Regions from separate parts of the Massilia sp. P1_C10 genome, predicted to be linked through region 1. Evidence: predicted binding sites of a transcription regulator. Region 1 holds the regulator's gene; each other region holds the start of a gene.
The links. Region 1 encodes sigma-54, which starts transcription at its own class of promoters, with help from an activator protein. Its sites were predicted from a motif close to TGGCANGNAANCTGCTTT; they were not measured.
Positions count from the first base shown of each region.

Region 2: a site for sigma-54 is predicted at 1,566-1,583, ahead of AC1D02_RS18455 (CmpA/NrtA family ABC transporter substrate-binding protein). Genes of this name have one in related genera too.
Region 3: a site for sigma-54 is predicted at 1,493-1,510, ahead of AC1D02_RS08450 (PEP-CTERM sorting domain-containing protein). Genes of this name have one in related genera too.
Region 4: a site for sigma-54 is predicted at 1,517-1,534, ahead of prpB (methylisocitrate lyase). Genes of this name have one in related genera too.

Region 1 covers NZ_JBFUAC010000008.1:155,323-158,527, forward strand. Annotated here, with positions in the region: gene AC1D02_RS17635 (enoyl-CoA hydratase/isomerase family protein) at 1-193, opposite strand, end outside; gene hpf (ribosome hibernation-promoting factor, HPF/YfiA family) at 288-641, opposite strand; gene AC1D02_RS17645 (RNA polymerase factor sigma-54) at 713-2,209, opposite strand; gene lptB (LPS export ABC transporter ATP-binding protein) at 2,213-2,968, opposite strand; gene lptA (lipopolysaccharide transport periplasmic protein LptA) at 2,968-3,205, opposite strand, start outside.
Region 2 covers NZ_JBFUAC010000009.1:76,165-79,369, reverse strand. Annotated here, with positions in the region: gene ntrB (nitrate ABC transporter permease) at 1-279, opposite strand, end outside; gene AC1D02_RS18455 (CmpA/NrtA family ABC transporter substrate-binding protein) at 290-1,528, opposite strand; gene AC1D02_RS18450 (DsbA family oxidoreductase) at 1,669-2,310, opposite strand; gene plsY (glycerol-3-phosphate 1-O-acyltransferase PlsY) at 2,425-3,051, opposite strand; gene AC1D02_RS18440 (aminoacyl-tRNA deacylase) at 3,129-3,205, opposite strand, start outside.
Region 3 covers NZ_JBFUAC010000003.1:172,707-175,911, forward strand. Annotated here, with positions in the region: gene AC1D02_RS08440 (nucleotide sugar dehydrogenase) at 1-151, shown strand, start outside; gene AC1D02_RS08445 (glycosyltransferase family 4 protein) at 151-1,398, shown strand; gene AC1D02_RS08450 (PEP-CTERM sorting domain-containing protein) at 1,553-2,095, shown strand; gene AC1D02_RS08455 (hypothetical protein) at 2,492-3,205, shown strand, end outside.
Region 4 covers NZ_JBFUAC010000001.1:684,532-687,736, forward strand. Annotated here, with positions in the region: gene AC1D02_RS03210 (patatin-like phospholipase family protein) at 1-1,356, shown strand, start outside; gene prpB (methylisocitrate lyase) at 1,578-2,462, shown strand; gene prpC (bifunctional 2-methylcitrate synthase/citrate synthase) at 2,483-3,205, shown strand, end outside.

The DNA of each region.
Region 1 (3,205 bases):
CGCCGGCGCACAGCGCCTTGTCGGTGCTGCTGCGCAGGACCACGGCGTCCACCGCGGGATCGTCGCGCCACGCCAGCAGCACGTCGGACAGCGCGCGGATCATTTCCAGCGACAGCGAGTTGAGCGTGCGCGGGCGGTCCAGGGTGATGATGCCGGTGCGGTTGGCGATGCGGGTTTTGACGAAGTCGGTCATGGTCGGGATCGTGGTCGGAAAGGGCGTATTTTAACGCAGGCGCCAGATACAAAAAGGGCGCCGACGGCGCCCTCGCTTTCAGGTGATGCCGGCCTTATGCGGCGGCGGGGAGCTCCGGCTCTTGCAGATGCTTGATGGCCTGGTGGTTGTGCTCCTGCACTTGGGATTTGTATTTCATGACTTGTCGATCGAGCTTGTCGATCAGGCTGTCGATGGCAGCGTACAGGTCGTGTGACAGGCTGGCGACATTCACGGTTTTACCCGGCAGCCTCAAGTTGATCTCGGCTTTTTGCCGTTTTTCTTTTTCAGTCAGATTATCGACGGTGAGGATCACGGCGATGTCGATCACTTGATCGAAATGACGCTTCACTCGCTCCAGTTTGTTCTGTACGTATTCACGGATGGCTGGGGTCACTTCAAGATGATGTCCACTGATTGTGAGATTCATACACACTCCTTTGATGATGTCGCTACCTGTTCGTGCGTCATACGCGCAGAGGAACAGCGTGTGAGGTCGATCTACAAACTTTTACGGAGGGCCACTGGCGGTATCTTGAGCGCTTCACGGTACTTGGCGACCGTGCGTCGTGCAATAACCATCCCCTGTTCCCCCAGCATGTCTGCGATCTTACTGTCTGATAAAGGGTTTTTAGGGTCTTCGGCTCCTGTGAGTTGCACGATGAGTGCCCGTATCGCCGTGGAGGATGCTTCTCCCCCTGCTTCGGTGGCGACGTGGCTCCCAAAAAAGTATTTCAACTCAAACATACCATGCGGCGTGAGCATGTATTTTTGGGTTGTCACACGAGATATCGTACTCTCGTGTAGACCCAGTGTATCAGCAATTTCGCGCAGCACAAGTGGACGCATGGCAACCGCGCCATGGCTGAAAAAGTTCCGTTGCCGCTCGACAATCGCCTCCGCCACGCGCAGGATCGTATCGAAGCGCTGGCGCATATTCTTGATCAGCCACTTCGCTTCCTGCAGCTGCGCGCCCAGCTGGCCTTCGCCCTTGCCGTTCTTGAGCAGGTTGGCGTACATGCTGTTGACGCGCAGGCGCGGCATCACTTCCTGGTTCAGCGAGACGGTCCAGCCGTTCTTCGCGCGCCGCACGATCACGTCCGGCACCACGTAGTCGGAGGCGCCGGTGCCGAATGCCGCGCCCGGATGCGGATTGCAGTTGCGGATCACGGCCTGCGCCTCGCGCAGGTCCTCGTCGTCGCAGTCGAGGGCTTTTTTCAGCTTGTTGAAATCGCGCTGGGCGAACCAGGCCAGGTGCTTGCAGACGATGTCGAGCGCCATGCGCCGCGTGACCAGCGGCACGCCGGGCATGCGTTTGATCTGCAGCGCCAGGCATTCGGAGGCGTTGCGCGCGCCGACGCCCGCCGGGTCGAAGCTTTGCAGCAGCGACAGCGCGGTCTTCAGTTCGTCGAGGTCGAGTTCCAGCTCGGGCGGCAGGCGCTCGAGGATCTCTTCGAGCGACTCGGTCAGGTAGCCGTTGTCGTCGAGCGCGTCGATCATCAGTTCGACCAGCGCGCGGTCGCGCGTGCCCAGCATGGCCAGGCGCATCTGCTCCATCAAATGATCGCGCAGGGTGGTCGCCGACGCTTCGATCTGCGGCCGCGAATCCTCGTCGTCGGGGGTCTTGTTGCGGCCCGCCTCGCCCCAGTCCTCGCTGTCGCCGCCGGCCGCCTCGGGGGTTTCGCCGTCGCCCCCGCCCTCGCCTTCGCCGGCGCCGGGCGCCTCGCCGCTGCCCTCGCCCGGCGGCGCGTCCTGCGCGCCCGGCTCGGACGGCGCTTCGCCCGGCGACGCCGGCGTGCCGATGGCGCCATCGGCCAGCAGGCGCACCGAGTTGTCGAGCGGGTCGTCGAGGCGTTCGAGCAGCGGATTATCGGACAGCAGCTGCGTCAGTTCCTGTTGCAGCTCGAGCGTGGACAACTGCAGCAGACGGATCGACTGCTGCAGCTGCGGCGTCAGCGCGAGGTGTTGGGAAGTCCGTAGTTGCAGTGACTGTTTCATGGCTTACATGCGGAAATGTTCGCCCAGGTAGACGCGGCGCACCGATTCGTCCGCGATGATGTCGTCGGGACGTCCCGAAGCAAGCACCGCACCCTGATTGATAATATACGCGCGATCGCAGATGCCGAGCGTCTCGCGCACGTTATGGTCGGTGATCAGCACGCCGATGCCGCGCTCCTTCAGGAAGCGCACGATGCGCTGGATCTCGATCACGGCGATCGGGTCGACGCCGGCGAACGGCTCGTCGAGCAGCACGAAGCGCGGATTGGTCGCCAGCGCGCGCGCGATCTCGACGCGGCGCCGCTCGCCGCCCGACAGCGACATCGCCTGGTTCTCGCGCAGCTTCTCGATCTGCAGGTCGGCCAGCAAGGTATCGAGGCGCTCGTTGATCTGGTCCTTGGTCAGCGATTTGCCGTCGACCTTCTGCAGCTCGAGCACGGCGCGGATGTTGTCCTCCACCGTCAGCTTGCGGAACACCGAGGCCTCCTGCGGCAGGTAGGACAGGCCGAGCACCGCGCGGCGGTGGATCGGCAGGCTGGAGATATCGACGCCGGAGATGTCGATCGAGCCGGCGTCCGACGGCACCAGGCCGACGATCATGTAAAACGAGGTGGTCTTGCCGGCGCCGTTCGGGCCGAGCAGGCCGACCACTTCGCCGCATTCGACCTGCAGCGAAACGTCGCGCACCACCAGCCGCTTGCCGTAGCTCTTTTGCAGGCCGCGCACGATCAGGGTGTTACCGCAGGATTTTGTATCCATCATTGCTTTCCCGCCGGCGCCGGCGCGGACTTAACGGGAGGCTGGATCGTGATCTTGACCCGTCCGCCGCCCGGTTTCGATTCGCCGGTATTGGTGTTCTCGACCCTGGAAAATTCCTTGCGGCTGTCGTAGGAGATGAAGGCGCCTTCGACTTCGTCGGCGACCCGCGCGCCTTCCAGCTTGGTCAGCTTGGCCCGCGTGTACATCTTCAGTATCTCCGCCTTGTTGTCATACTCG
Region 2 (3,205 bases), on a different contig from region 1:
CGGCCCCTTGCTGTAGAACGGATCGGAGAACAGCTTCACCGCCTCGTCCCACGTCACGGCCGGCGACGGGAAGGTGCTGTTCTTGACCGAGATGATCTGCCAGACCAGCACCAGCAGCGCCAGCCCGAGCACCGGCGGCAGCGCCGCCAGCAGGAACGCTCCGCTGCGCGGGCGCCCGCCGATTTTCACGCCCTGGTTGGCCAGGCGCTCGCTGCGCCGAGGCTTGTCGGGAACGGCCGCCAGCAAGGGGGCCGCCACGGATTCGAGTACTGCGCTCATGCGATTCTCCTCAGGCCTTGATCTTGAATGAATCGGCGTAGGCCTTGGGGTTCTTGCCGTCCCAGACCGTCCCATCGATCAGCTTCGCGCTGCGCATCGGCGACTTCGGCACGCTGACCTTGGCCAGCGTGGCCGCCTCCTTGTACAGCGCGACCTGGTTGACCGCGGTGGCGGTGGCCAGGTAGTCCGGCTCGCCCTTGAGCAGGCCCCAGCGCTTGTGCTGGGTCATGAACCACATCCCGTCCGACAGGTAGGGGAAGTTGACCGCGCCGTCGTTGTAGAACTTCATGTGGTTCGGGTCGTCCCAGGTCTTGCCCATGCCGTTCTGGTAGCGCCCGAGGATGCGCTGGTTGATCACGTCCACCGAGGTGTTCACGTACGATTTGTCGGCGATGGTTTCGGCCATCTTGGTCTTGTTCGACAGCGACGCGTCGATCCACTTGCTGGCGTCGAGGATCGCCGCGACCAGGGCGCGCGCGGTGTTCGGATGCGCCTTGACCCAGTCGGCCGTGGTGCCCAGCGTCTTCTCAGGATGGTCGCGCCAGATGTCCTGGGTGGTGGCCGCGGTGATGCCGACGTTGTCGACGATGGCGCGGTGGTTCCACGGCTCGCCGACGCAGAAGCCGTCCATGTTCCCGACCCGCATATTGGCCACCATCTGCGGCGGCGGCACCGTGATCACCTTGGCGTCCTTCATCGGATTGATGCCGTAGGTCGCCAGCCAGTAGTACAGCCACATCGCGTGGGTGCCGGTCGGGAAGGTCTGGGCGAACGAGTATTCGCGCTTGTCGGTCTGCATCAGCTTGGCCAGCGAAGGGCCATCGACCCCGCCCTTGTCCGACACCTTCTTCGCCAGCGTGATGGCCTGGCCGTTCTGGTTCAGGTTCATCAGGATCGCCATGTCCTTCCTGGCGCCGCCGATGCCCATCTGGACGCCGTAGATCAGGCCGTAGAGCACATGCGCGGCGTCCAGTTCGCCGTTGACCAGCTTGTCGCGCACGCTGGCCCAGGACGATTCCTTGCTGGGGATGATCTTGATGCCGTACTTCTTGTCGAAGCCGAGCACCGACGCCATCACCACCGACGCGCAGTCGGTCAGCGGGATGAAGCCGATCTTCACTTCTTCTTTTTCGGGCTTGTCGGAGCCGGCGGCCCAGACGCCGCCGCTGGCGAGTCCGGTCAGCGTGGCGCCGGCGCCCGCCTTGAGGATGGTGCGGCGGATCCGGCTGGTGGTGGTGTCGTTGGTCATCGTTCCCTCGTTGTGGTCGGCTGTTGTTACCAATGCTTCAGCAATTGGCGTGCCAGCCTCGCAACGAGGGAATATCAGGGAATTGCGCGTATTTCAGGCACCGTTGTTGTGCGGCGCACCAAAAACGCGCTTGATTGCGCTCAGTCCTGCGCGGCGATGTCGCGCAAAGCGCGCTCGAACACTTCCGGCGGCTGCCCGCCCGAGATCAGGTGCTTCTGGTTGATGATGATGGCCGGGACCGAATTGATGCCGGCGCGCTGGAAGAACTGCTCGGCTTCGCGCACTTCTGCGGCGAAGGTGTCGGTGGCCAGGATGCGCGACGCTTCGACCGGGTCGAGGCCGACCTGTTCGGCCAGGCGCACCAGCACCTGGTGCGAGCCTGGGTTTTCGCCGGCGGTGAAGTAGGCCGAGAACAGCGCCATCTTGAGGTCGCGCTGCTTGCCCTGCGCCTCGGCCCAGTGCAGCAGGCGGTGCGCGTCGAAGGTGTTGTAGATGCGGTCGCGGGCGCCGAACTCGAAACCGAGCTCCTCGCCGCGCGCGCGGATCATTTCGCTGGTCTGGGCGCGCTGCTCGGCGCTGGCGCCATACTTCTGGGCCAGGTGCTCGCCGATGTCCTGGCCCTCCGGCGGCATGGCCGGATTCAGTTCGAAGGGTTGGAAGTGGATGGTGGCGTTGGTCAGGGTGCTAACGTTATCGATCGCCTGCTCGAGGGCCTTGAGGCCGATGACGCACCAGGGGCACGACACGTCCGACACAAAATCAATCCTCATTTCCTTGCTCATGATGCACCCCTTCTATGAATAAGGAGGCTATATGGGAGCGAGGTGGTGGATTTCAAGCCGCGGCCCAGCTTCCGGGGTCAGGTCCGCCGGACCTGACCCCGGGCTTGTCGCCAGCTACTTCTTCTTAGGCGCAGGAGCCGTCTTGCTGCCGCCGATCTTGCTTTCCTTGCCCGCAATCAGGTTCGAGATGTTCTTGCTGTGACGCCAAATCAGCATCCCGCTCATGATCACCACCGCAAACAGCTTCTCGTCCACGCCGAACAGCAGCCCATAGTAGAACGGCGCGAACAAGGCCGCGATCAGCGCCGCCAGCGACGAATAGCGGAACGCATACGCGATCACCAGCCAGGTCACCAGGGTCGCCAGCCCCAGCCACGGATTCAGCCCGAACAGCACGCCCAGCGCCGTCGCCACGCCCTTGCCGCCGACGAAGCGGAAGAACACCGGCCACAGGTGCCCGATGAACACGGCCAGCGCCACCATCGCGATGCCGGCGTCGGTCACGCCATATTGGTCCGCCAGCCGCTCGGCCAGCCACACCGCGAACCAGCCCTTGAGCGCGTCGCCGATCAGGGTGGCGATCGCCGCCTTCTTGTTCCCGCTGCGCAGCACGTTGGTGGCGCCCGGGTTCTTCGAGCCGTAGGTGCGCGGGTCGGACAGGCCGAACACGCGGCTCATCACCACCGCGAACGAAATCGAGCCGATCAGGTAGGCGGCAATCACAAAAATCAGGGTGTTCATCGTTTCTCTCTATTGTTATCAAGCCGGCAATCAGGCGCCGGCTCGTGAATATACACCATCGGCGCCGGCCGGCGAAATCAGTCTTCCAGCGCGCAGTTGACGCTTTTCGCGCCCAGCAGCGCCGGCAGCAGCTTCGGGTCCAGCCCGACCAGAT
Region 3 (3,205 bases), on a different contig from region 1:
GGATGCCCAGGTGATCGTGATCGGCCATGCCGACCCGGAAGCGCGCCAAGCCATCATTGCCCACGCGGAAGGGAAACGCATCATCGACCTGTCCGGTTATGCCGACTTGCGCGACGCCCCAGCCGCGCAGTACGAAGGCATTTGCTGGTAATGGGTACCCGGCCGCGCCTCGTCTTCATCTCGCCCGTCTTCCTGTTTCCCAACGACGCGGGCGGGAAGATCCGCACCACCAACATCCTGCGCGGTCTCAAGGGCGGCGCTTTCGACGTTACTCTGCTCAGCCCGGCGACGCCCGAACAGATGCGTCGCTGGGCGAAAGAGCTCGACGGCGTGTGCGCCGAATTCATCGCATGGGAGCCGGCTCCCGTGCGCGCGAAATGGCTGCGCGCCATGGACCTGGCGGACGAACTGCCGATCAACGTGGTGGCCGACCGCACAGCGCAAGGCATGGCAGCGGTGCTCGCGGTTGCCGCACGGCCGGACGTTGACCTGATGGTGTTCGACTTCGTGCACTCGGCGGTCCTGCGCCCGCCAGCGCTGCGCTGCCGCAGCGTTTGCTTCACGCACAACGTCGAAGCGGAAATTTTTGCCCGCCACGCCAGCCAGGCGCGCGACCCGCTGCGGCGCTGGATGTGGGCGTCGCAGCACAAGAAAATGGAACGCTTCGAGCGCTCGGTGCTGCGCGAATTCGACGCGGTGGTCGCCGTATCGGAACGGGATGGCCGGTTTTTCAAGGACGCTTACGGCGTGGCGGAATCGCACGCGATTCCCACCGGCGTCGACCTCGAGTTCTTTCATTTCAGCCCACCGCCGCCGGTCGGCCCCGACACCCCGCCCACGGTGGTGTTCACTGGCTCGATGGACTGGGCCGCCAACATCGACGGCATCGAATTTTTCCTGAGCAAGGTATGGCCCCTGGTCGTGGCAAGCCGACCCGAGGCGCGCTTTCAGATCGTCGGCCGCAATCCGCCGCCCGCGCTGCTCGCCCGCGCGCAAGGGTTGAAGAACGTCGAGTTCACCGGTTTTGTCGACGACGTGCGCACATATGTGCACGCCGCGCACGCATTCATTATTCCGCTGCTGGTCGGCGGCGGCACCCGCATCAAGGCATTCGAAGCGATGGCCATGGGCTGTCCGGTGGTGTCGACCGCGATCGGCATTGAGGGCCTGGGCGCGGACAAGGATCAGCATTACCTCGAACGCGACGATCCGGCCGAGATGGCCGGCGCACTGCTGGAGCTGATGCGCGACGAGCCGCTCAGGAACACGTTGGCGCGCCAGGCCCGCAGCCTGGTTGAGGCGCGTTTCGGTCATGAAAAGGCCGCGCGAGCGTTCGAACAAATTTGCCTCGACGCACTTGATGCGGCCGTTGTGAATGAGGCACTACCGGTTCTTTGATCGCGTTGCAGAGTTTGTCGATATTTTTTACACAAGCTCGGCTATATGCGCGCACCGATTATCCAAGCTCATGATTTAAAAGCAAATTTTTTATTGGCTCGATCCTTGCTTTCCAGTTCATGACCAACATTGCAAGCATGTTAAGGAGCGCTACATGAAAGCTGGCCAATCAAGAACCGGTTTTGCCCTGTTTGCTGTCGCCTTCACCGCGTTGATGTTCATCGTCAAGCCAGCAGCAGCAGACCAGTTGTTCTATTTCACCTTTTCGGGCGCAACGGTCTCCGGCGCCGGCACCTTGACCGCCAGCGACAACGGCGACGGGTCATTTACCGCCATTTCAGGCACCGGCACCCAAACCGTGAATGGCGACAGCAACACCCTGACGCTCATCGCGAACCCGGATGCCCCCGCAGTTCACACCGGTGACAACTTTACTTACGACAATCAGTTATTTCCAAGCAACTTTCCTCTCATCAGTGACGCGGGCCTTCTGTTCGCCAGTTCCACGGGCGAAGTCAACCTTTTCAGCGTGGTAGGAGATGGCTACGTATTCCTGAATCAGAACCAATTCAGCGAGTCGATCACATTCACCTTGTCCGATACCCCGCCGGTGCAAGGTGTTCCTGAGCCCGCTTCGCTCATTCTGGTTGGCATCGGCCTGAGTGTATTGGCCGCACGCCGCCGCCGATTGTTGTAAAACGTAGGTACCCCACTTCGACACTGCCCGCACGATGCGGGCATTTTTTTGCGTTCGCCCCTTCTTCCCCCGCAACGGGAAACCCCTCTGACTGAGCGTGGTTTCTCGACAACTCCAGCCCGCTTTTTTCTTGAATTTTAGATACTACACAAAAATATTTGCGTTACATCAGAGCAACTTAAGATTATTTCGCGAAAGTTTGATGGTATCGTGCCTCAAAGCATTAACGTACTTGCCGGAAACGATTCGGCCGATATAGTCAAAAGGCTCGGCCAGGTCGCTTCCCCTTCCCTCTTGGAAACAAGACGGCGCTTGACCAGGTATGCCTGGCCTGTACGACCCCTCATTCAATTGACCAGTCGAAGTTTCGACTCTTTGCGGATTCTATTCTCAGCCATGAAAAAACTTGCCCTTGCCAAAGCCGGTGTGACCAGCCTGTTCAAAATCGAGCGTCTCCCTTCTGAATGCGTGTTGCCGCGTCGCAGCTTTCTCAAATACCTGGGCGCCAGTGCCGGTGGCCTCGGTCTGCAGGCATGCGGCGGCAGCGCCGTTCCGGAAACGCCGAACGCAGGCGCGGCCGATCAGCCAACAATGCTGCTCGGCTCGATTACTCAGTCCGGCACATTGCCGATCTGGAGCCCGGTGCCGACCTTGACCTTCACCGTCGGCGCCCCCGCCAGCATCTCGATTGCCCCGTACGTCACGTCGAAAACCGCGAGCGAGATGCGCATCAGCCTAAACTCCGGCACGCCACCGGCCGGCGTCACCTACGACGCGATCAAGCAGACGTTTAACTATGACGGCGTCGGCACGCTCGGCAATTCCACCGGGCTGGTGATGTACGCCAGCGCGCTCAACAGTCTCTCGCAGGTGGCGTCGAATCCCTTTGGCATTAGTATTTCCAACACCTTTGGGGCGTTCCAGCTGTTGTCTGCGGCCGGCGGTACCAACCTGCCGTTTTCGATCGGGTATGCCTGCAAAAAAGGCGATGTACCGACCGGCACTTTCGTCGCGACCAGCATCCCGGGTGCACAGGTGGTTGCGAAGAACTATTGGCCGGACGGCTCGCTGAAGTTCGCGACGATTTCGGGTCGCGCCACGCTGAGCCCG
Region 4 (3,205 bases), on a different contig from region 1:
GCTTGGGGGCGCGGCGACTACTTCCAGCTCGATCGCCTGATTTCACAGCAGGTCGATTTCGACCTGGTCGCCGCGCTCGGCGCGCTGCTCGGCGTGTCGAAGGATATCGCGCGCTGGCGCGAGGCCGACGTCCAGTCGCGCATGAAGCCCCCGCTCGCTCCGGAGGACAACGAAATTCTCAAGCAGCAGCTCGCAGCGCGAATCCGCGAGAATGTCGCCAAACAGCCGGCCGAAATCAGACGCCGGATGAGCCCCGCCGGTTTTCCCCACGGGTGTCCGCTCGACGTCGCGCTGAACCGATGGTCGCACGACGTGGCGACCGACCCGACCTCGTTCGACACGCTGGACGCCGCCGGCACGACGCTGATGGCGCAGATTCCGCACTTGCTGATCGGCGCCGTCGACGTCAGGGACGGCGAATTCGTCGCCTTCAGTTCCGAGCGCGCAGCCTCCGACGGTGGCATTTCGCTGCAGGCGGTGCTGGCCTCGGCCGCGCTGCCGTGGATGTTCGAAGCGGTTGAGGTTCCATTCATTGGCCCGGACGGGGCCACAACCAGGCGCAGCTTCTGGGACGGCCTGCTCTCGCAAAACCCGCCGGTCAAGAACTTCCTCGCCGGCGTCGAGGACACGCGCGTGCCCGCCGAGCTGTGGGTCTTGCAAATCAATCCGCGCGATTTCGACGTCGAGCAGCTGAAATTCGATATCGTCGATCGCCGCAACGAGTTGTCCGGAAACCTGTCGCTGAACCAGGAGATCGCGTTCATCGAAGCGGTCAACAAGCGCATCACGCGCGGCGACGACCGCAAGCACCAGCCGGTGCAGGTCCACCGCGTCATCCTGGACCGTTGCGCGATCGAGAAAACCGCCCCGGTCAAACTCAATGCCTTGTCCAAGTCCGACCGCAGCCCGATCCTGAAGGACGCGCTGATGGCGCATGGCGAGACGCAGGCGCAGCGCTTCTTCCGCATGCGCGACGCCTTGAAACTCGCCGGCGGCCACCTCGACGGCCACTCCCGCACCGACGCATTCGCGGTCCTGCGCAATGTGAAGGATCAATCCGGCGACGCGGCGCTGCGCCTGAACTTCGATCAGACGATCCTGCCCACGTCGGCCATTGTCGATAATTCGACCTTGCGGGCGACGGCGCTGTGGCACGCGCGCGGCATTGTCGACGAAGCCGCAGGCGTCCAACTGGAGGGCGCGATCGATTTCCTGATCGACGACTTCAGCGATCCGATCGACGTGCTGGAGATGCGCATCACCGAAGTGAAAATGGAGAAGGGCGCGCCCCGCGCCGACTTGCCCGCCGTCCCGCCCCGCGGCGACCGTCCGCCATCGAAGGGACGCCGGATGTAGAATGGCGCGTCCGACGGCAATTCACGGCGTTTCGTTTGTTTCACATTGAAACGCCGCTTGAAACACTCGGGCCGACATGATGATTATGCAATATTTTGCATAATCTTGATTTCAAAGGACTTCTTCAGCCGGGCCGCTGCGGCGAGAGCACGCTGGCCGCTGGCACGCCGCTTGCAATGTAAGCCCTGATGCAGTTCGATGAAACATACCAGGAGAATACGATGAGAGAATCCCGAGGCGCGTTGTTCCGCCGCGCAGTCGCCGAAGAATCGCCGTTGCAGGTGGTCGGCACGATTACCGCGTACACCGCGCGCATGGCCGAACAAACCGGCTACAAGGCGATCTACCTGTCCGGCGGCGGCGTCGCGGCCAACTCGCTCGGCATGCCGGACCTCGGCATCAGCACCATGGACGACGTCATCACCGACGCCCAGCGCATCACCGACACCTGCGGCCTGCCGCTGATGGTCGACATCGACACCGGCTGGGGCGGCGCCTTCAACATCGCCCGCACCATCCGCCACATGATCCGCGCCGACGTCGCCGCGGTCCACATGGAAGACCAGGTCTCGGCCAAGCGCTGCGGCCACCGCCCGGGCAAGGAAATCGTCAGCAAGGAAGAGATGGTCGACCGCATCAAGGCCGCCGTCGACGCCCGCCACGACGAGAACTTCGTCATCATGGCGCGCACCGACGCGCTGGCCGTCGAAGGCCTGAACGCCGCCATCGACCGCGCCTGCGCCTACGTCGAAGCGGGCGCCGACATGATCTTCCCGGAAGCGATTACCAAGCTCGAAATGTACGGCCAGGTGCGCGACGCGGTCGGCGTGCCCATCCTCGCAAACCTCACCGAATTCGGCGCCACGCCGCTGTTCACGCTCGACGAACTGCGCGCCAACAAGGTCGACATCGCGCTGTACTGCTGCGGCGCCTACCGCGCGATGAACGCGGCCGCGCTGAACTTCTACAAGACGCTGCGCGCCGAAGGCACCCAGAAAAACGTCGTGCCAGCCATGCAGCCGCGGATGGAAATGTACGACTACCTCGGCTACCACGACTACGAGAAGAAGCTCGACTCGCTGTTCGCCCAGGGTAAAGAAAAATAATCACACCGGAGATTTTCAAGATGACTGATAAAGCACCAACCGAAGCCGTCGCATTCAAACCAAAAAAATCCGTCGCCCTGTCCGGCGTCGCCGCCGGTAACACGGCCCTCTGCTCGGTCGGCAAGACCGGCAACGACCTGCACTATCGCGGCTACGATATCCTCGACGTTGCCGACAACAGCGAGTTCGAAGAAATCGCCTACCTGCTGGTGCACGGCAAACTGCCGAACGCCGCCGAACTGAAAGCCTACAAGACCAAGCTGAAAGCGCTGCGCGGCCTGCCGCAGGTAGTCAAGTCGGCACTCGAAGCGCTGCCTGCCGCCGCCCACCCGATGGACGTGATGCGCACCGGCTGCTCCGCGCTCGGTTGCGCGCTGCCGGAAAAGGACAGCCACGACATGCCGGGCGCGCGCGACATCGCCGACCGCCTGATGGCGTCGTTCGGCTCGATGCTGCTGTACTGGTACCACTTCAGCCACAACGGCAAACGCATCGAAGTCGAGACCGACGACGATTCGATCGGCGGCCACTTCCTGCACCTGCTGCACGGCGAGAAGCCGTCCGAGTCGTGGGTCAAGGCGATGCACACCTCGCTGATCCTGTACGCGGAACATGAGTTCAACGCCTCGACCTTCACCGCGCGCGTCATCGCCGGCACGGGTTCCGACATCCACTCGGCCATCACCGGCGCGATCGGCGCGCTGCGCGGTCCGAAGCACGGCGGCGCCAACGAAGCCGCGCTG